2 regions of the Streptomyces incarnatus genome follow, and region 1 is predicted to be linked to the other one. Evidence: riboswitches for the same ligand, from Rfam matches in the RefSeq annotation. Region 1 holds a riboswitch; the other holds the start of a gene.
What was found. Region 1 has a riboswitch for glycine ahead of gcvT (glycine cleavage system aminomethyltransferase GcvT). Riboswitches for the same ligand answer to the same signal wherever they lie in the genome.
Positions count from the first base shown of each region.

Region 2: another riboswitch for glycine. It lies ahead of gcvP (aminomethyl-transferring glycine dehydrogenase); the one in region 1 lies ahead of gcvT (glycine cleavage system aminomethyltransferase GcvT).

Region 1 covers NZ_CP011497.1:2,712,333-2,723,379, reverse strand. Annotated here, with positions in the region: gene ABB07_RS11945 (L-serine ammonia-lyase) at 1-617, opposite strand, end outside; gene glyA (serine hydroxymethyltransferase) at 719-1,987, opposite strand; gene gcvH (glycine cleavage system protein GcvH) at 2,002-2,379, opposite strand; gene gcvT (glycine cleavage system aminomethyltransferase GcvT) at 2,489-3,616, opposite strand; glycine riboswitch at 3,659-3,771, opposite strand; glycine riboswitch at 3,772-3,869, opposite strand; gene ABB07_RS11925 (AAA family ATPase) at 4,026-4,700, shown strand; gene ABB07_RS11920 (enhanced serine sensitivity protein SseB) at 4,743-5,534, shown strand; gene ABB07_RS11915 (enhanced serine sensitivity protein SseB C-terminal domain-containing protein) at 5,686-6,483, shown strand; gene ABB07_RS11910 (ABC transporter permease) at 6,858-7,856, shown strand; gene ABB07_RS11905 (ABC transporter substrate-binding protein) at 7,884-9,626, shown strand; gene ABB07_RS11900 (ABC transporter permease) at 9,716-10,726, shown strand; gene ABB07_RS11895 (ABC transporter ATP-binding protein) at 10,723-11,047, shown strand, end outside.
Region 2 covers NZ_CP011497.1:7,148,663-7,159,709, forward strand. Annotated here, with positions in the region: gene ABB07_RS32385 (DUF881 domain-containing protein) at 1-711, shown strand, start outside; gene ABB07_RS32390 (FHA domain-containing protein) at 902-1,729, shown strand; gene ftsR (transcriptional regulator FtsR) at 1,774-2,511, shown strand; gene ABB07_RS32400 (bifunctional nuclease family protein) at 2,597-3,070, shown strand; gene ABB07_RS32405 (MerR family transcriptional regulator) at 3,299-3,943, shown strand; gene ABB07_RS32410 (DNA polymerase IV) at 4,020-5,660, shown strand; gene ABB07_RS32415 (PRC-barrel domain-containing protein) at 5,582-5,953, opposite strand; glycine riboswitch at 6,073-6,167, shown strand; gene gcvP (aminomethyl-transferring glycine dehydrogenase) at 6,335-9,220, shown strand; gene ABB07_RS32425 (TOBE domain-containing protein) at 9,293-9,712, opposite strand; gene ABB07_RS32430 (ABC transporter ATP-binding protein) at 9,741-11,018, opposite strand; gene modB (molybdate ABC transporter permease subunit) at 11,015-11,047, opposite strand, start outside.

The DNA of each region.
Region 1 (11,047 bases):
TCCGTGCGCCAGGACCGCTCGTTCTCCAGCATCAGGGAGGAGATCGACAGACCGGTCTCCTTCGTCAGCCGAAGGAGCTCGTCGCCCGTGCGGAAGGGGTACTTCAGGACCGTGTCGTCCAGCTTGATCCGGTCCGCGCCGACCGCGTCCTCGTCCACGACGAAGCCGCCGCCGACCGAGTAGTACGTCTTCGACAGCACCTCGGCACCCGAGGCGTCGTAGGCCCAGATCGTCATGCCGTTCGCGTGGTACGGCAGCGCCTTGCGGCGGTGCAGTATCAGGTCGTCGTCGAAGGAGAACGGGATCTCGTGCTCACCGAGGAGCCGGATCCGGCCCGCCGCCCTGATCCCCTCCACCCGCTCGTCGGCGGTCTCCACGTCCACCGTGCGCGGGGAGGCGCCCTCCAGACCGAGCAGGACCGCCTTGGGGGTGCCGTGGCCGTGGCCGGTCGCGCCGAGGGAGCCGTACAGCTCGCAGCGCAGGGAGGCCACCGAGGCCAGCAGGTCCTCATTGCGCAGCCGCCGGGCGAACATCCGCGCCGCGCGCATCGGGCCCACCGTGTGGGAGCTGGACGGGCCGATGCCGATCGAGAACAGGTCGAAGACCGAGATGGCCACGGGAACTCCTCAAGACGGGTGAAGCAGGGGTGGTACAGGGGGTGCGGGCACCGCGCACACCTTCCGGCTTCCAGTGTGCGCGGTGCCCCGCAAAAGGTGACTTACTTGTTCAGACCCGGGTACAGCGGGTGCTTGTCGGCCAGCGCCTTGACCCGCGCCTTCAGGGCCTCGGCGTCGTACGACGGCTTCAGCGCCTCGGCGATCACGTCCGCGACCTCGGCGAAGTCCTCGGCCGTGAAGCCGCGGGTGGCGAGGGCGGGCGTGCCGATCCGCAGACCCGAGGTGACCATCGGGGGCCGCGGGTCGTTCGGGACCGCGTTGCGGTTGACCGTGATGCCGACCTCGTGGAGCCGGTCCTCGGCCTGCTGCCCGTCCAGCTCGGACTCGCGCAGGTCGACGAGGATCAGGTGCACGTCCGTGCCGCCGGACAGCACGTTCACACCGGCCGCACGGGCGTCCGCCGCCGTCAGGCGCTCGGCGAGGATGCGGGCACCCTCCACCGTACGACGCTGGCGCTCCTTGAACTCCTCCGAGGCGGCGACCTTGAAGGAGACCGCCTTCGCCGCGATCACGTGCTCCAGGGGGCCGCCCTGGAAGCCGGGGAAGACGGAGGAGTTCAGCTTCTTCGCGAAGTCCTTGCCGCGGGCGAGGATGATGCCGCCGCGCGGACCGCCGAGCGTCTTGTGCGTGGTGGAGGTCACCACGTCCGCGTACGGCACGGGGTTCGCGTGCAGACCGGCCGCGACCAGGCCCGCGAAGTGCGCCATGTCGACCCACAGATACGCCTCGACCTCGTCGGCGATCCGGCGGAACGCGGCGAAGTCCAGCTCGCGCGGGTACGCCGACCAGCCCGCGATGATCACCTTCGGGCGGTGCTCCTTGGCCAGCCGCTCGACCTCGGCCATGTCGACCAGGCCGGTCTCGGCGTCCACGTGGTAGGCGACCACGTCGAACTGCTTGCCGGAGAAGTTCAGCCGCATGCCGTGGGTCAGGTGGCCGCCGTGCGCGAGGTCCAGGCCGAGGATGGTGTCCCCGGGCTGGGCCAGCGCGAACAGGGCCGCCTGGTTGGCGGAGGCGCCGGAGTGGGGCTGGACGTTGGCGTACTCGGCGCCGAACAGCTCCTTGACCCGGTCGATGGCGATCTGCTCGGCGACGTCGACGTGCTCGCAGCCGCCGTAGTAGCGGCGGCCCGGGTAGCCCTCGGCGTACTTGTTGGTGAGGACGGAGCCCTGCGCCTCCATCACCGCGAGCGGCGCGAAGTTCTCGGAGGCGATCATCTCCAGCGTGGACTGCTGGCGGCCGAGCTCGGCGTCGACCGCGGCGGCGATCTCCGGGTCCAGCTCGTGCAGGGACGTGTTCAGGACGGTCATACGGCTACGACTCCTCAGCCGGCGTTCTGGGCGGTGTACTCGTCGGCGGAGAGCAGGTCGGCCGGCTCCTCCGCGACGCGCACCTTGAACAGCCAGCCGCCCTCGAAGGGGGCCGAGTTCACCAGCGACGGGTCGTTGACGACGTCCTCGTTGATCTCGGTGATCTCACCGCTGACCGGCGAGTACAGGTCGGAGACCGACTTGGTCGACTCCAGCTCGCCGCAGGTCTCGCCCGCGGACACCGTGGAGCCGACCTCGGGGAGCTGGGCGTAGACGACATCGCCGAGCGCGTTGGCCGCGAACTCCGTGATGCCGACCGTCGACACGCCATCCTCGGCGGGCGACAGCCACTCGTGCTCCTTGCTGTAGCGCAGCTGCTGGGGGTTGCTCATGGCCTGAATTCTCCTGTACGCGCGGGAGTACTGATGACGGGGGGACTGCTGAAGCCGCTGCCGACCAGCGGAAACGTGGGCGGGGTCACACGGTGACCTCGCCCAGTGTCTACTTCTGGCGCTTGTAGAACGGCAGAGCCACGACCTCGTACGGCTCGTGGCTGCCCCGGATGTCCACGCCGACGCCCTCGGTGCCCGGCGCGGCGTGCGCCGCGTCGACGTAGGCCATGGCGATCGGCTTGCCCAGGGTGGGGGAGGGGGCGCCGGAGGTGACCTCGCCGATCACCGCGCCGCCGGCGACGACGGCGTACCCGGCGCGCGGCACCCGGCGGCCCTCGGCGACCAGCCCGACGAGCACCCGCGGCGGGTTCTCCTGGGCCTTGGCGGCGGCCTCCTGGAGCGCCTCGCGCCCCACGAAGTCGCCCTCCTTCTCGAACTTCACCACCCGGCCGAGCCCGGCGTCGAAGGGGGTGAGCGCGGTGGTCAGCTCGTGCCCGTGCAGCGGCATGCCCGCCTCCAGGCGCAGGGTGTCCCGGCAGGACAGGCCGCACGGGACCAGGCCGACGCCCTCGCCGGCCTTGGTCAGCGCCTGCCACAGCTCGACCGCGTGCCCGGGCTTCACGAACAGCTCGAAGCCGTCCTCGCCGGTGTATCCGGTGCGGGCGATCAGGGCCGGGACGCCGGCGACCGTGCCGGGCAGCCCGGCGTAGTACTTCAGGCCGTCGAGGTCGGCGTCGGTGAGGGACTTCAGGATGCCGGGGGACTCCGGCCCCTGGACGGCGATCAGCGCGTACGCGTCCCGGTCGTCGCGCACCTCGGCGTCGAAACCGGCGGAACGCTCGACGAGGGCGTCCAGCACCACCTGGGCGTTGGAGGCGTTGGCGACGACCAGGTACTCGGTCTCGGCGAGCCGGTAGACGATCAGGTCGTCCAGGATGCCGCCGTCGGCCTGGCAGATCATGGTGTAGCGGGCGCGGCCCACGCCGACGGAGGCGATGTTGCCGACCAGGGCGTAGTTCAGGAGCGCGGCCGCCCCGTCGCCGGTCACGGTGATCTCGCCCATGTGGGAGAGGTCGAAGAGACCCGCCTTCGTGCGCACGGCGATGTGCTCGTCGCGCTCGGAGCCGTAGCGCAGCGGCATGTCCCAGCCGGCGAAGTCGGTCATCGTCGCACCGAGCGAGCGATGCAGGGCATCCAGCGCGGTGTGGCGCAGCTCAGTGGGTTCGGTACTGCTCATCGGTCGGTCGTCTCCCAGGGAATGACAGGCGAGGAACAACGTTCCTCCCCATCTGTCATCGGAACCTGAGAGGTTCGCCAGGACCGCCACGGGGGCGATCACGGCTTGCACCTTGGGTGGAGCCACTGTCGCAGCGGCCCGCTTTTCAGATGTGCCTCGCCCGCGCGGTAACGGGGCCTGAGAGATTCAAGGGAGGGACTTGCTCCTTCGGCGTCCCAGCGAAGGCTGCTGGGAACTCTCCCGCGCGGATTCAAGCGGCCGGTATGCAGTTGGCGGCCACATCATTGCACGGCGAGCGGGCTTTTGTAACCGACCTGTGGCAGGACGCGGACCCCGCCACCGACATCGCCCATTACCTTCTCTTTACGCATCACGGGAATGAAGATTACCGAGCAGGCAGGGGAGGACGATCACGGTGAACAGGACCCCGGTGTACGCCACCGCCACGACCGGCATCGCGGTGCCGAGGCAGCGTCCCGCCCCGCTGCCGGTCGTCCGCGACCTGCGCGAGCGCGCCGGCCGCGGCCCGCGCGCCCTGGTCTTCGGCCCCCGCGACCTGGTCGTGATCACCGGCCTGCCCGGCAGCGGCAAGTCCACCCTGATGCGGCGCGCGGTCCCGGGCGGCCGTGTCGACTCCCAGGACACCCGGGACCGCTGGGACACCCGCGCTCCCCGCTTCCTGCCCTATGCCTGCTACCGGCCTCTGGTCCGCCTGGCCCACTACGCCGGTCTGCGCCGCGCGCTGCGCACCGGGGAGGGCGTCGTGGTGCACGACTGCGGCACCCAGCCCTGGGTGCGCGCCTGGCTCGCCCGCGAGGCACGGCGCCGCGGCGGCACCCTCCATCTGCTCCTTCTCGATGTCACCCCCGAGGCCGCCCGCGAGGGCCAGCGCGAGCGCGGCCGGGCCGTCTCCTGCTACGCCTTCCGCCGCCACCGCCGTACGACCGCCCGGCTGCTCGCCGTGGCCGAACGGGGCGAGCTGCCCGCCGGCTGCGGCTCGGCGATCCTGCTGGACCGCCCGGCGGCGGACGCCCTGCACCGGATCGAGTTCACGGGGGAGGGCACTGTCACAACCACCCGATAGCCTTCATGGTCACAGCAGTGGTTCCCAGCAGGCGGTAGGCAGATGGACTTCCCGGCGGACATTCCCGCGGACTTCCCGGCACAGGCGCACCCCCAGCCGCACGGCGGCTGGCCCGGCAACGAGCTGGAGGAGGTGCTCTCGGCCTCCCTCGGCATACCCGCGGCGGCCGGCCGGATCATCGAGGTGCTGGGCCGCAGCCTGCTCTGGATCCCGCTGCCGAACGGCGGCGGCCCGGACAGCGGCCCGCTCGACCTGCCCACCCTGGACATCGAGGGCCAGGTGTACGTCCCGGTCTTCAGCTCCGAGGAGCAGCTGCGCCAGGCGGCCGGCTCCCACATGGGGTACACCATCGCCCCCGCCGTGGAGTTCGCCCGCGGCCTGCCCCCGCAGGTCGGCATCGCGGTGAACCCCGACGCCCTGGTCGGCATCCCGCTCCCGCCCGCGGCGGTGGCCGAGCTGTGCCGGGCCGGCCGTACCCCGCTGGACGGCCCGAACACCGGCGCCCGGGTCCGCCTCTTCGAGCCCGACTGGCAGGAGGACCCGATCGACTTCCTCTCCGCCGCCTCCGCCGAGTTCGCCGAGACCGGCGTGGTCCGCACCGCCCGCCGCTGCCTGGCCGCCATAGAGACGGACGACCCGGTCATGTTCGTCGGCGTCGAACTCTCCCAGTGGGAGGGCGACCTGCGCACCCTCCCCCTGCAGGCCCTCGGCCGGGCCCTCGGCAAAGTCCCGGTCAAGTGGCCGGTCAACCTGGTCCTCCTGGACGTGACGGACGACCCGGTGGCCGCATGGCTGAGGACGAACGTGCGGCCGTTCTATCAGTACGGTCACTGATCAGCGGGCCGGAGGGCAGCGGACCCGAGGGGCGCGGGGACCTGCGCGAGTACCACCCACACCCCCGCACTCGCGCACGGACACAAGGCCCCGAGCTACTAGGCGCATAAGCTGTCTCCAAACACCGGGGCACAAAAGAAGGGCACGACAGGTGAGCGCCAGCCACAGCGGCAGCGTCGGCGTCGGCGTCGAACACACGCTGCGCCAGGTCACCCCCGGCCGCTACGACGCCTACGAGGCCCTGCTCCGCGCCCTCGCCACCCCCTCCTCCGGCCAGATCTGGATGCTCCTGTGGCACGGCCAGGCCGGTTCCCCGGACGCCCAGTACGGGAACATGGAGGTCGACGGCTTCCAGTACGCCCCCTGCGTCACCTCCGCCCAGGAGCTCTCGGCCAGCGGCTGGAACCGGTCGTACGAGGTCGTCGACGGGCTCGACGTGGCCCGCACCCTCTACCCCGACCACTACGGCCTCTGGCTCAACCCGCACGCCCCCGGCGGCGGCGTCGGCATCCCCTGGCTGGACCTGCGCCGCATCGCCACCGGCCTGGACCGCCAGCCCGCGGGCCCGCTCCGGCTGACCGAACCCGGCATCGAGATCCCGCAGTTCTACGCCCTCCTCGCGCAGAACGCCCACCGCACCCCGGCCCTGCGCGCCCTGCGCCGCGCCTGGGTGCAGCCGGCGCTCGGTGCGCCGTACCTCGCCATCGGCCTGGACGTGTACGACACCTCCCCGGCCGCGGTCGACTCGGTGCGCGCGATGATGCAGCAGTCCGTCGGCGCGGTCCCGGAGGGCCTGCCGGTGTCCACGGTCGCGATGACCGACGACTACGACCCGGTCGTGATGTGGATGCGGGCGAACGCCCGGCCGTTCTACGACCGCGAGGCCCACGCGGCCCCGGCGCCCGCGGCCGGCCCGGGATACGGATACACGAGCCCCCGGTCCTACTGAGCACTCAACCGCTGTGACGCAGGTCACGCCTGTGCGTCCTGTCCTCAACCACCCTGTATGTCCGCCCGGTTCGGGGCGGGGTGCCCCTCGATGTCCACGTCCGGCAGCCGATCTTTCCTGTTCGGATAACGGAACCCCCTAGGCGGCATCACGTTTATGCATACTTTCTCCATCAGGCCTGGCGCGTGATCGAGAGCCCGTTGAAGACTCGCCTCTCAAGACGCGAGGCCGTCGATCCTGTGCCCGAACCAGTCACAGGATCGGCTGGATCTCTGGGCCGTCACCAACGTGCGGCCGGCGCAGGTAAGGGAACCAAGCCGCCCACAGCGGCGGACAAAGGCCGGTCACCACCGGCGAGAGGGGTCAGGTCAACTGTGACCGCACCGATCGAGACCACCGGGGCAGAGGCCGGAGCGCCTCCCGAGTCCGTGCTCGCCGGGGCCAAGAAGAGCCAGATCGAAGGGCGTTCACTCAGCCAGATCGCCTGGACCCGGTTCAAGCGGGACAAGGTGGCCGTGGCGGGCGGCGTCGTCGTCATTCTGCTCGTACTGATGGCGGTGCTCGCCAAGCCGATCGAGTGGATCTTCGGGCTCGACCCGGACAAGTTCCACCAGGACCTCATCGACCCGGCGCTCCTCGCGCCCAAGGGCGGCTTCGGCGGCATGACTTGGGCACACCCGCTGGGTGTGGACCCGCAGTACGGCCGCGACATGCTCGCCCGCATCATCGACGGCTCCTGGGTCTCCCTCCTGGTCGCCGGCGGCGCCACCCTCCTCTCGGTGGTCATCGGCACCGTGCTGGGCGTCATCGCCGGCTACTACGGCGGCTGGGTCGACAGCCTCATCAGCAAGCTCATGGACACCTTCCTGGCCTTCCCGCTGCTGCTGTTCGCCATCGCGATCTCGGCCTCGGTGCAGGACGGCTTCTTCGGGCTCAACGGCCTGCCGCTGCGGATCTCCGTGCTGATCTTCGTGATCGGCTTCTTCAGCTGGCCCTACATCGGCCGCATCGTGCGCGCCCAGACGATGACCCTGCGCAGGCGGGAGTTCGTCGAGGCCGCCACCAGCCTGGGAGCCCGTGGTCCGTACATCCTGTTCCGGGAACTGCTCCCCAACCTCGTCGCGCCGATCCTCGTCTACTCGACGCTGATCATCCCGACGAACATCCTCTTCGAGGCCGCGCTGAGCTTCCTCGGAGTCGGCATCGCCCCGCCGCAGGCCTCCTGGGGCGGCATGCTCAGCAATGCCGTGGATCTCTACACCGCAGATCCGCAGTACATGTTCGTGCCCGGACTGGCGATCTTCATCACCGTCCTGGCCTTCAACCTGCTGGGTGACGGGCTGCGTGACGCGCTCGACCCTCGCAGCAAGTGATCCATCGATAGAGGGGCTTTCCTCAACGTGAAGACCAGAAGGGTTATCACCGCCGTGGCCACGGTCACGGTGCTCTCCCTGAGCGCGGCCGCTTGCGGCGGTGGGAGCAAGAGCAGCAGTGGTGGCGGCAGCGGCAGCAAGGACGCGGCGCTGAACTCCATCGTCAACGCGTCCAGCAAGAAGGGGGGTACGGTCACGCTGGAGGACTCCGACGTGCCGGACTCCCTGGACCCGGGCAACACCTACTACGGCTTCGTGCAGAACTTCTCGCGCCTGTACGCGCGGACCCTCGTCACGTTCAAGCCGGCCGCGGGCAAGGACGGCCTCACGGTCGTCCCGGACCTCGCGACGTCCCTCGGTACGCCGAGCAAGGACGCCAAAACCTGGACCTACCACCTGCGTCCGGGCCTGAAGTTCGACGACGGGTCCCCGATCACGTCGAAGGACGTCAAGTACGCCATCGAGCGCTCCAACTTCGCGCCCGAGGCCCTGTCCAACGGCCCGACGTACTTCAAGTCGTACCTGCAGGGTGGTGACAAGTACAAGGGCCCCTACAAGGACAAGAAGGGCCTGGACTCCATCGCCACCCCGGACGACAACACGATCGTCTTCCACCTGAACCAGCCGTTCGCCGACTTCGACTACCTGGCGACCTTCTCCCAGACGGCCCCCGTGCCGCAGGCGAAGGACGACGGTGCGAAGTACGTGCAGCACATCGTGTCCTCCGGTCCCTACAAGTTCTCGTCGTACGAGGAGGGCGCCAGCGCCACCCTCGTCCGCAACCCGAACTGGGACCCGAAGACGGACCCGATCCGCAAGGCGCTGCCGGACAAGATCAACGTCAAGTTCAAGGTCAACCCGGTCTCGATCGACAACGACCTGCTCGCCGACAAGGTCACGGCCGACATCGCCGGCGCCGGTGTGCAGCCGCAGACCCAGCCGAAGATCCTGAACGGCAAGTACGCCAAGCAGACGGACAACTCCTACGCGGGCGCGACGTCGTACATGGCGCTGAACCAGCACGTGGCGCCGTTCGACAACATCCACTGCCGCAAGGCCGTCCAGTGGGCCGTCGACAAGCAGTCGGCGCTCGACGCCATGGGCGGTGCCCCGAAGGGTGACGTCGCCACCACGCTGCTGCCGCCGAGCGTCAACGGCTACACCAAGTTCGACACGTACCCGACCCCGGGCAACAAGGGCGACGTGGCCAAGGCCAAGGCCGAGCTCAAGCTGTGCGGCAAGCCGAACGGCTTCTCCACCACGCTGACGGCCCGTTCCGACCGTCCCGCCGAGGTCGCCGCGGCCACGGCCATCCAGAACTCGCTGAAGGCCGTCGGGATCAACGCCGACATCAAGCAGTTCCCCGCCGGTAAGTACTTCTCCAACTTCGCCGGTGTCCCGAGCTACGTCCACGACCACAAGCTCGGCATGATGATGACCGCATGGGGTGCCGACTGGCCCACGGGCTACGGCTTCCTGGACCAGATCATCGACGGTTCGGCCATCAAGCCCTCGGGCGGCAACAACCTCAGCGAGCTGAACGACCCGAAGATCAACGCGGCGCTCAAGGCCGCCATCTCCAACACCGATGCCGCCGCCCGCACCAAGGCCTGGGGCGACATCGACAAGATGGTGCAGGACAACGCCTCCATCGTCCCGCTCGTCTACCGCAAGAACCTGCTGATCAGGCCCACGTCCGCGACCAACGTCACGGTCACGCAGGCGTACCTCGGCATGTACGACTACCTGCTGCTGAGCTCCTCGAAGTAACAGCAGGCCGGATACCCCTGAAAGGCAGGTGAAGGCACCGGGTGGCCGGGGCGGACACACCCCGCCCCGGCCCCCGGAGCCGCACAGCTGTGGCTGCGTACATCATCCGACGCGTCTTCGGCGCATTGGTACTGCTGCTGGTGGTCAGCGCAGTCACCTTCGCCATCTTCTTCCTGGTCCCCCGTCTGGGCGGCCAGACAGCCACCCAGCTGGCCACCCAGTACGTCGGCAAGGACGCCAACCCCGAGTCCATTGCCGCGATCAAGCACAACCTGGGACTCGACCAGCCCATCTACATCCAGTACTGGGACTACATCAAGGGCCTGTTCGTGGGCGCCGACTACAAGTTCGGCCCCGATGCGACGCACTGCAGCGCCCCCTGCTTCGGGTACTCCTTCAAGAGTCACGTCGAAGTGTGGCCCCAGCTCCAGCAGCGCATCCCGGTCTCCTTCTCGCTGGCCGTCGGCGCGGCCGTGATCTGGCTGATCTTCGGTGTGACGACCGGTGTCATCTCGGCGCTGCGCAAGGGCAAGCCGGTGGACCGCATCTCGATGTTCATCGCGCTCGCCGGCGTCTCGCTGCCGATCTTCTTCACCGGCCAGGTGATGAACGCGCTGTTCGTCTACCAGTGGCCCATCTGGGACAGCACGGACTACGTGCCGTTCACCCAGAACCCGGCCGACTGGGCCTGGCACCTGCTGCTGCCCTGGATCAGCCTCGCGTTCCTCTTCTCCGCCACCTACGCCCGGCTCACCCGGGCGGGCATGCTGGAGACGATGAGCGAGGACTACATCCGGACGGCACGTGCCAAGGGCCTCAAGGAGGCCGTCGTCGTCACCAAGCACGGGCTGCGTTCCACGCTCACCCCGATCGTGACCATCTTCGGCATGGACTTCGGCACCCTCATCGGCACCGCGGTCCTCACCGAGACCGTCTTCTCCCTGCAGGGTGTCGGCGCGTACTCCATCCAGGCCATCAAGGACAACGACCTGCCCATCGTGATGGGCGTGACCCTGGTCGCCGCGTTCTTCATCGTCTTCTGCAACCTCGTCGTCGACCTGGTGTACGCAGCCATCGACCCCCGCGTGAGGTACTCGTGAGCAAGCTCGAAAAGGCGGCGCTCGGCGAACCGGCCGGCACCGCCCCCTCCGACGCCGACGACGCGTTCCTCTCCGTACGCGATCTGCGCATCCACTTCAACACCGACGACGGCCTGGTCAAGTCGGTGGACGGGGTCAGCTTCGACGTCCAGCGGGGCAAGACCCTGGGCATCGTCGGTGAGTCCGGTTCCGGCAAGTCCGTCACCTCGCTCGGCGTGATGGGCCTGCACCGTTCGGCCAACGCCAAGGTCTCCGGCGAGGTCTGGCTGGACGGCCAGGAACTGATCGGCGCCGACCCGGACGAGGTCCGGCGGATGCGCG
Region 2 (11,047 bases), 4.4 Mb from region 1:
CAGCGGCTGGTCAAGGGAGTGTGGCCGCCGCGGTTCACCCGGGCCCAACTCATCGTCGCCGTGCTGTTGTTCGGCCTCGGCTTCGGCCTGGCGGTGCAGGTGGCCTCCAACAGCGAAACGGACAGCGCGCTGCGCGGCGCACGCCAGGAGGATCTTGTGCGCATTCTCGATGAACTGGATTCGCGTACTCAGCGTCTTGAGGACGAGAAGCAGGGACTCGAAAAGCAGCGCCAGGAACTGCAGAGCAGCTCCGACCAGGCGGCGGAGGCTCGCAAGCAGACGGCCGAGAAGGAGAAGCAACTCGGCATCCTGGCGGGCACCGTGGCGGCGCAGGGTCCCGGCATCACGATGACGATCGAGGACACGAAGGGGACGGTCAAGGCGGACATGCTGCTCGACGCGATCCAGGAGCTGCGCGCGGCCGGTGCGGAGGCGATCCAGGTGAACGGGGTCCGAGTGGTCGCGAACACCTACTTCACGGACTCGGGCAACGGAGTCGGCGTCGACGGGAACAAGATCAACGCCCCCTATCGTTTCAAGGTCATCGGCAAGCCGCAGGATCTGGAGCCGGCGCTGAACATCCCGGGAGGCGTGGTGCAGACACTGGAGAAGGAGCAGGCCACGGTGACGGTCCAGCAGTCGGACAAGATCGTCGTGGACGCCTTGCGACAGGCGAAGCGGCCTGACTACGCTCGGTCGTCCTCCCAGTGAACCGGCGGTGCATGGGGGACATCCGGCAGGGGCATGAGGTTGCGGGGGGTCGGCGCACCGAAGGAGTGGTGCGTGGTGGAAACTGTCCGGTGGATACGGACGTTGTGAGAATGTCCGGCTCGGCCGGTGTAGGCAATCAGGGTTCGTCCTGCCCCACGGGCGGGTCTGTTTCGGTCAAGGGGAATCGCCCGTGAAGTTGTTTGCGAAGTTGTTCCGCAAGAGCGCGCGAGAGGGCAGCGACAACGCGACCGCTCGGCACCGCGCGCAGCCTGACGCGGAGGGCCAGCGCCCGCTGTTCCGGGACCAGGTGGCTGGTCCGGGCGGTGACATTTCCGGAGGTCAGGGCGGGGCGTCGGTTGACCCTGCCCAGTCCGGCGGCATAGGTTTCGGGCAACCGTCAACCTCAGGTGCGGGTGGAGGGTTCGCCCCCGGTCCGTACGCGTCCAACGCCCCGGCGGGGCAGCCGCAGGAGGATCCGTCGATGTCGGTCCTGGTGTGTACGAGGTGCGGTAACCGCAACGCGGAGAACGCCCGCTTCTGCTCCAACTGTGGCGCGCCGCTGCGCCCCGGAGTGGCCCCGGAGCGTGCCGCCGAGACGACGTCCACCATTTCGATCTCGGGTCTCGAGGCCTACGACTCCGAGGTCACCGGCCAGACCCAGGTGCCGATGCTGTCGCCCGAGGCGCAGGCCGCGGTGGACGCGCTGCCCATGGGCTCGGCCCTGCTGGTGGTGCGCCGCGGACCGAACTCGGGCAGCCGCTTCCTGCTGGACAGCGACCTGACCACGGCCGGCCGTCATCCGCAGAGCGACATCTTCCTGGACGACGTCACGGTCTCGCGTCGGCACGTGGAGTTCCGGCGCCTCGCGGACGGCTCGTTCACGGTGGCCGACGTGGGCAGTCTGAACGGCACGTACGTCAACCGCGAGCGGATCGACCAGGTGGCTCTGTCGAACGGTGACGAGGTGCAGATCGGCAAGTACCGGCTGGTGTTCTACGCGAGCCGGCAGGGCATCTGACCCGCCCCCGGACCGGTGTCCGGGGGGACTCCCAGGGAAGGTCCATGCTTCAAACACCGAGCGGCGGTGCCGGAAGCGGTACCGCCGCCAGGGACAGTGGGCTGATGAGCATCGGCACGGTGCTGAACGCGCTGCGCGACGAGTTCCCCGAAGTCACCATCTCCAAGATCCGTTTCCTGGAGTCGGAGGGGCTCATCGAGCCGCAGCGGACGCCTTCGGGGTACCGCAAGTTCAGCGCCGGGGACGTCGAGCGCCTGGCGCATGTCCTGCGGATGCAGCGGGACCACTATCTGCCGCTCAAGGTGATCCGCGAGCATCTGGACGCCATGGAGCGGGGCGAGGCCGTCCAGCTGCCGGTCGTGGGCCGTCAGCGCACCGCCGAGGACGTTCCGGAGCCGGCCGCGGCGCCCACCGTGGCCCGGGTCGGCAGGGCCGAGCTGCTGGCGACCGCGGAGATCGACGAGGGCGACCTCAAGGAGTGGGAGTCGTACGGGCTCATCGCTCCCCTGGCGGACGGGGTGTACGACGCCGAGGCGGTCACCGTGGCCTCGCTCGTCGCCGCACTGGGCCGCTTCGGTATCGAGCCACGCCATCTGCGGGTGATGAAGGCGGCCGCCGACCGCGAGGCCGGGCTGGTCGACCAGGTGGTGGCCCCGCTGAGGCGCCACCGCAACCCCCAGACCAGGGCCCATGCCGAGGCCCGGGCGAAGGAGCTGGCGGCGCTCACGGTGAAGCTGCACGCCGCACTGGTGCAGACCGCGCTCGGGGTGCGGCTGCCGTGAAGGCCGGGGGCTGCCAGCGGCCGGATCGGGCACCTGTTCCCGGCCCGACTACCCAAATGTCGCGGGCACGGCCTAGGGTTGCTGTGTGAACGAGCTCGATGTCGTAGGTGTCCGGGTCGAAATGCCCTCCAACCAACCGATCGTGCTCCTGCGCGAAGTGGGAGGCGACCGTTACCTCCCCATCTGGATCGGGCCGGGGGAGGCGACGGCGATCGCCTTCGCCCAGCAGGGCATGGCCCCCGCCAGGCCGCTGACCCACGACCTGTTCAAGGACGTGCTGGAGGCCGTCGGCCAGGAGCTGACCGAGGTACGCATCACCGATCTACGTGAAGGTGTCTTCTACGCGGAGCTGGTCTTCGCCAGCGGTGTCGAAGTCAGCGCCCGTCCCTCCGACGCCATAGCGCTGGCCCTGCGGACGGGGACGCCGATCTACGGCAGTGACGCGGTGCTGGACGACGCCGGCATCGCCATCCCGGACGAGCAGGAGGACGAGGTGGAGAAGTTCCGCGAGTTCCTCGACCAGATCTCGCCCGAGGACTTCGGCACCAGCAGCCAGTGAGGGTGCACGGCCGGTGCATATCGGCGCCCGGCGCGCGGGCATGTGCCACCGGCCAAGGAGAGCGTCCTACGGCCTCCCCCGAAAGCATTCGGCTAGCCTTTCCCCGCGGTGGGGCACGGGAAACCACTCCTAGGGTGATTATCACTCGGCGTGCCGAGTGTGGCGATCGTTGACGCACCCCTGGTGACTGCCTACCGTCGTGAAGGCAGGTCAAGGACGGAGGTCGGCGTGAGAACCAGCGGCGACGGTACGGCTGGGGGTGCCCCCGTGCGCGGTTTCGGGGAGAGCGGTCCGTACCCGGTTCACAGCAGCGCGGTGGATCACGCTCCGCAACGGCCGACAGCGGTGCCGAACGGCGGAGGGGCGGCGGCCATGACGTCCGAGCAGATCGGCTATCGGGGGCCCACGGCCTGTGCGGCCGCTGGCATCACCTACCGGCAGCTCGACTACTGGGCCCGCACCGGGCTCGTCGAGCCGAGCGTACGGCCCGCGTACGGGTCGGGCACGCAGCGGCTGTACAGCTTCCGGGACGTCGTCGTCCTGAAGATCGTCAAGCGGTTCCTGGACACCGGTGTCTCGCTGCAGAACATCCGCACGGCCGTGCAGCACCTCAGGGAACGCGGTTTCCGTGACCTGGAGCGGATGACCCTGATGAGCGATGGCGCCACGGTGTACGAGTGCACCTCGCCGGACGAGGTCCACGCCCTGCTCCAGGGTGGTCAGGGCATCTTCGGGATCGCCGTCGGCGTGGTGTGGCGGGACGTGGAAAGCGCACTCTCCCAGCTGCACGGGGAGCGCATCGACACCGGCGAGACCCTGGTCGGGCACAATCCCGCGGACGAGCTGGCGCGGCGCCGTAACCGGGCCGTCTGACACCGCTCCCGCGCTTTGACACGGGCCCCCCTCCGCGGCGGGGGCATTGTCAGTGCCGTGGTGCAGCATCGGAGATGTGAGAAACGCGCCCACGATCCTGCATCTCGACATGGATGCCTTCTACGCCTCGGTGGAGCAGGCATCCAAGCCGAGCCTGCGCGGGAAGGCGGTCGTCGTGGGCGGACTCGGGCCGCGTGGGGTGGTGGCCACCGCGTCGTACGAGGCACGTGTCTTCGGGGTCCACTCGGCGATGCCCATGGCCCAGGCACGCCGGCTGGCACCCAACGCCGCGTATCTGGTCCCGCGCTTCACCGTGTACCGGGCGATCAGCGAGCAGGTGATGGCGCTGCTGCGGGAGCTGTCGCCGCTGGTGGAGCCGCTCAGCCTGGATGAGGCGTTCGTGGACCTGGAGGCCGGCGGGACGGCCTGGGACGAGGAGTCGGCGCGGCTGGCCGGGGTCAAGCTGCGCGCGGACATCCAAGCGGTCACGGGGCTGACCGGATCGGTGGGGCTAGCCGCCTCCAAGATGCTCGCCAAGATCGCCTCGGAGCAGGCCAAGCCGGACGGCCTGGTGCTCATCGAGCCGGGATCCGAGCGGGCGCTGCTGGGGCCGATGCCGGTGCGGACCCTGCCGGGGGTCGGGCCGGCCACCGGCGACCATCTCCGCCGGGCCGGGATCACGACGGTCGAGGAGCTGGCCGAGGCGGGCGAGGACGAGCTGGTCCGGCTGCTCGGCAAGGCGCACGGGCACGCGCTGTACGCCATGGCGCTGGCCCATGACGAACGGCCCGTGGTGGCCGAGCGCGAGGCGAAGTCGGTGTCGGTCGAGGACACCTACGACGTGGACATCCACGACCGGCTGCGGATCGGGCTGGAGGTGCGGCGGCTCGCGGACCGGTGTGTGGGGAGGCTGCGCGGGGCGGGGCTTTCGGGGCGGACGATCGTGCTCAAGGTGCGCAGGTACGACTTCTCGACCCTGACCCGCTCCGAGACGCTCAGAGGGCCCACGGACGATCCGGCGGTCGTACGGGAGGCGGCCGCGCGGCTGCTGGACTCGGTGGACACCACGGGTGGGGTACGGCTGCTGGGCGTGGGTGTTTCCGGGCTCGCCGACTACACCCAGGAGGACCTGTTCGCGCAGGCGATGCCACTGCCTCCGGCGGATGAGCCGGAAAGGGCTGAGGGGGAGGCCGTGGCGGAGCGGCCGGAGCCCGTGGAACGCCAGTGGCGCGCAGGGCAGGACATACGGCATACGGAGTACGGGCATGGGTGGGTGCAGGGGAGTGGGCTGGGGCGGGTGACCGTGCGGTTCGAGACGCCGCAGTCCCCTCCGGGGCGGGTGCGGACGTTTTTTGTCGATGATCCTGCGCTGGAGGCCGCTGATCCGTTGCCCCTGGTTTTGGAGCTTGCCCACCCGCCCGCCCGTCTCGGTCGGTCAAGCAGTGGCCGACACGGGGCTCCGCCCCGGACCCCGGAGGAAGAACACCGGACCTCGGAGGCGGATCACCGGGCCCCGGAGGTGGATCACCGGGCCTCGGAGGTGGATCACCGGGCCCCGGAGATGGGTCACCGGGCCTCGGAGGTGGGTCGCCGGGCCCCGGAGGTGGATCATCGGAGTCCGGAGGTGGATCAGAGGGCTCACGTCTCCTCCGAACCCGCCAGTTTGCCGAAGTCGTGGTCCGGTACGGGAGGAGGTGAGGTCACGTCCAGGCCGTAGTGGTGGTAGAGCTGGAGCTCCTGTTCGGGGGAGAGATGGCGGCCCACGCCGAAGTCCGGGGCGTCCTTGATCAGGGCGCGGTCGAAGGGGACGTGGAGGGAGCCCTCGATCAGTTCGCTCGGCTCCAGGGGGACGAAGGCGTCGCGGGAGAACAGGCCGGTGCGTATGGCCGCCCACTCGGGCACGCCGGTCGCGTCGTCGAGGTACACCTCGTCGATGGTGCCGATCTTGGTGCCGTTGCGGTCGAACGCCTTGCGGCCGATCAGGTTGCGCGGATCGATCTCGGTCTGCACGGTCCGTCTCCCTCCACTTGGTCGCAACTCATCCGTAAGCACTACGAAAGAGCACATTCAGGGAGGCGGCCACTCGAGGGCCCGTGCGTTGACCTCGCTGGTAGGCTGACAGCGGCTGCTGACCCCGTGCGGGAGAGTCCTCCGACCACCTCGGAGGCGCCGAAGGAGCAAATCCTCCCCGGAATCTCTCAGGCTCACGTACCGCACGGACGAGGTCACTCTGGAAAGCAGAGCGGGTGTCGACGGCTTCCGCTCTCACCGACGGTGAAAGCCGGGGCGTGCCCGGTGAAGCTCTCAGGTTGAGATGACAGAGGGGGAGGCCGTCCGGGCACCCGCGCCGTGGTGCCCTCGAAGGTCGTGTCAGACCAGGAGGCCTCCGCAATGACCGCCCATCGCATTCCGCTCTCGGAGCTCGAAGCGGGTATCCCGTTCGAGCAGCGCCACATCGGGCCCGACCAGGAGGCGCGGGCCAAGATGCTCGCGCAGGTCGGCTACGGCTCGCTGGACGAACTGACCGCCGCGGCGGTCCCCGATGTGATCAAGAACGCCGACGCCCTCGACCTGCCGGGCGCCCGCACCGAGGCCGAGGTGCTCGCCGAGCTGCGCTCGCTCGCCGACCGGAACCAGGTCCTCGACTCCATGATCGGACTCGGGTACTACGGCACCTTCACCCCGCCCGTCATCCTGCGCAACGTCATGGAGAACCCCGCCTGGTACACGGCGTACACGCCGTACCAGCCGGAGATCTCCCAGGGCCGCCTCGAAGCCCTGCTGAACTTCCAGACGGTGGTCGCCGACCTCACCGGGCTGCCCACCTCCGGCGCCTCCCTGCTCGACGAGGGCACCGCCGCCGCCGAGGCCATGGCGCTGTCCCGCCGCATGGGCCGGAACAAGAAGGGCCTGTTCCTGGTCGACGCGGACGCGCTGCCGCAGACCATCGCCGTGATCGAGACCCGGGCCGAGCCGACCGGTGTCGAGGTCGTCGTCGCCGACCTCAGCGACGGCATCCCGGCCGACATCGCCGCGCGTGAGATCAACGGCGTGCTGATCCAGTACCCGGGCGCCTCCGGTGCCGTACGCGACATCAAGCCGGTCATCGACCAGGCCCACGAGCTCGGCGCGCTCGTCACCGTCGCCGCCGACCTGCTCGCGCTGACCCTGCTGACCTCGCCGGGCGAGCTCGGCGCGGACATCGCCGTCGGCACCACCCAGCGCTTCGGTGTGCCGATGGGCTTCGGCGGCCCGCACGCCGGCTACATGGCGGTGCACGAGAAGTTCGCGCGCAGCCTGCCCGGCCGTCTCGTGGGCGTCTCCGTCGACGCCGACGGCAACAAGGCCTACCGGCTCGCGCTGCAGACCCGTGAGCAGCACATCCGCCGGGAGAAGGCGACCAGCAACATCTGCACCGCCCAGGTGCTGCTCGCCGTGATGGCCGGCATGTACGCCGTCTACCACGGGCCGGAGGGCCTGCGGACCATCGCCCGGCGCACGCACCGGTACGCCACCATCCTCGCCGAGGGTCTGAAGGCGGGCGGCGTGGAGATCGTGCACGGCGCCTTCTTCGACACCCTCACCGCGCGCGTGCCCGGCAGGGCCGCCGAGGTGGTGGCCGCGGCCCGGAAGAACGGCGTCAACCTGCACCTGGCCGACGCCGACCACGTGTCGATCGCCTGCGACGAGACCACCAAGCGGGCCCAGCTGGCCGCCGTGTGGTCCGCCTTCGGTATCGAGGGCGACATCGAGGCGCTGGACGCGACCGCCGAGGACACCCTGCCCGAGGCACTGCTGCGCACCGACACGTACCTCACCCACCCGGTCTTCCACCAGTACCGTTCCGAGACCGCGATGCTGCGCTACCTGCGCAGGCTGGCCGACCGCGACTACGCGCTCGACCGCGGCATGATCCCGCTGGGCTCCTGCACCATGAAGCTCAACGCGACCACCGAGATGGAGCCGGTCACCTGGCCCGAGTTCGGCCAGTTGCACCCCTTCGCGCCCGCCGAGCAGGCCGAGGGCTACCTCACGCTCATCCGTGAGCTGGAGGAACGTCTCGCCGAGGTCACCGGCTACGACAAGGTCTCCCTGCAGCCGAACGCCGGTTCGCAGGGCGAGCTGGCCGGCCTGCTGGCCGTACGCGGCTACCACCGTGCGAACGGCGACGAGCAGCGCACCGTCTGCCTGATCCCGTCCTCCGCGCACGGCACCAACGCGGCCAGCGCCGTGATGGCCGGCATGAAGGTCGTCGTCGTCAGGACCGCCGAGGACGGCGAGATCGACGTCGAGGACCTGCGGGCGAAGATCGAGCAGTACCGCGACGAGCTGGCGGTGCTGATGATCACCTACCCGTCGACGCACGGCGTCTTCGAGGAGCACGTCGCCGACATCTGCGCCCAGGTCCACGAGGCCGGCGGCCAGGTGTACGTCGACGGCGCCAACCTCAACGCCCTGGTCGGCCTCGCCAAGCCGGGCCACTTCGGCGGTGACGTCTCCCACCTGAACCTGCACAAGACGTTCTGCATCCCGCACGGCGGCGGCGGCCCCGGCGTCGGCCCGGTCGCGGTCCGCTCGCACCTGGCGCCGTACCTGCCGAACCACCCGCTGCAGCCGGCCGCGGGCCCGGAGACGGGTGTCGGCCCGATCTCGGCCGCTCCCTGGGGTTCGGCGGGCATCCTGCCGATCTCGTGGGCGTACGTCCGCCTCATGGGCGGCGAGGGCCTCAAGCGCGCCACGCAGGTGGCCGTGCTGTCGGCGAACTACATCGCCAAGCGCCTGGAGCCGCACTACCCGGTGCTCTACACCGGTCCCGGCAACCTGGTCGCGCACGAGTGCATCATCGACCTGCGCCCGCTGACCAAGGCGACCGGCGTGAGCGTGGACGACGTGGCCAAGCGCCTGATCGACTACGGCTTCCACGCGCCGACCATGTCCTTCCCAGTGGCCGGCACCCTGATGATCGAGCCGACCGAGTCGGAGGACCTCATCGAGCTGGACCGGTTCTGCGACGCGATGATCGCCATCCGCGCGGAGATCGAGAAGGTCGGTGCGGGGGAGTGGCCGGCGGAGGACAACCCGCTGCGGAACGCCCCCCACACCTCCGCCGCGCTCGGCGGTGAGTGGAAGCACGCCTACAGCCGCGAGGAGGCCGTCTTCCCGGCCGGTGTGTCGGCCGCGGACAAGTACTGGCCGCCGGTGCGCCGTATCGACCAGGCCTTCGGCGACCGCAACCTGGTGTGCTCCTGCCCGCCGCTGGACGCGTACGAGGACTGACTGGACGCGTACGAGGACTGAGCAGGAGCTGTCGCAGGGCCCCGTCCGTTTCCGGGCGGGGCCCTCGCCGTGTCATGCCGTCGCCAGGGACACCTCGGTCGCCTTGATCAGGGCGAACACGTCGGAGCCGACGAAGAGGCCGAGGTCGGCGACCGCGTCCTTGGTGATCGCCGCGGTCAGTTCGCCACCGTCGACGGAGATCCTCACGGAGGCCATGACGGCGCCGGTGGTGAGGCCGGTGATCGCGCCGGGAAGCTGGTTGCGGATCGACAGACCCGCCACCCGATGGGTGGCCAGGGAAACCTCCGTCGACTTCACGAGCGCGCGGACGGGTGAGCCGGGGGCGAGGGAGAGGTCCTCGGCGGACTCCTTGGTGATGGCAGCCATGAGGTTCTGGCCGCCGTCCAGGCGAAGCCGGACGGTGGCCATGGCCTCGCCCGACTGGACCTCGGTGACGGTGCCGGGCAGCTGGTTGCGGATGCTCAGGGTCATGGGCACTCACGGTAGAGCGCCCGTCCCTTCAGGCCGGGTATGCGTGTGTCTGCGTCGCCTTGACCGTCGCCCAGACAGCGGCGCCCGGATGCAGGCCGAGCTCGGCGGCGGCGACCGTGGTGAGGTCGGCGGCGAGGGGGAGTTCGCCGGTGAGGTCGGCGCGGATCTGGTCTCCGTGCGTCTCCAGGCCGACCACCTCGCAGTGCCAGAGGTTGCGGGCGCTGGCGCCGGAGGGCCGGTCCCGGAACAGGGTGACGGCGGACGGCGGGAACGCCACGAACGCCGGGCCGGACAGCTCCTCGGTGGTCGTGATCGCCGGGCCCGTGTCGAGCCGTACCGTGTGTCCGTCCGCCTGGCCTCGGTAGAGGTTGAGGCCGACGAGCCGGGCGATGTAGTCGGTGCGCGGATGGCGAGCGATGTCGGCGGGACCGCCCTCCTGGACGACCCGGCCGTGCTCGATGACCACCAGCCGGTCGGCCAGCACCATGGCGTCCAGCGGGTCGTGCGTGACGAGTACGGCCACGGCCTCGAACTCGGCCAGATGGCGGCGGAGTTGGGCCCGGACGTCCAGACGGGTGCGGGCGTCCAGGGCGGCCAGCGGCTCGTCCAGCAGCAGCAGCCGGGGCCGGGTGGCCAGGGCCCGGGCCAGGGCCACGCGCTGGGCCTGGCCGCCGGACAGGCGGCGGGGTCTGGCGGTCGCGTGGTCGGCGAGGCCCATGCGGTCCAGCCACGCCGCGGCCTGTGCGCGGGCGTCGGCCTTCGACGCGCCCTGGCAGCGCGGGCCGAAGGCCACGTTGTCCAGGGCGGACAGGTGAGGGAAGAGCAGGTAGTCCTGGAAGACGACGCCGACCGGGCGGGACTCCGGGGGAGTGTGCTCCAGGGGGGTGCCGTCCAGGCGGAGGTGGCCGTCGGTGAGCGGGGTGAGGCCGGCGAGGGCGCGCAGGGCGGTGGTCTTGCCGGCGCCGTTGGGGCCGAGGAGGGCGAGGACGTCTCCGGGGGCGGCGGTGAGGGTCATGTCCAGCCGGAATGTGCCGCGGTCGACGATCAGGTGGGCGTCGAGGCCGTCGGTGGGCGGGTGCGGGTGCCGGTGCGGGTGCGTCGTGGGGTGCCGGCCTTCGGCCGGCTTCGGGTTCCCACCCGCACCACCCGTGCGACTTTCGTCGTCGGGTGCGGGTGGCCCCTGCGGGGGCTGAGCGCCGTCGGCGGCTGCGGGGGGTTCCGGCGGCGGTGTCGTGCCTTCGGCGCCTGCGGCGGGTGCCTGGGGCGCTTCGGTGGTGTTGCCGGGCGTGGGGCGCTGGTTGGTCATGAGGTGGTCATCCAACGGTCTCGCAACCC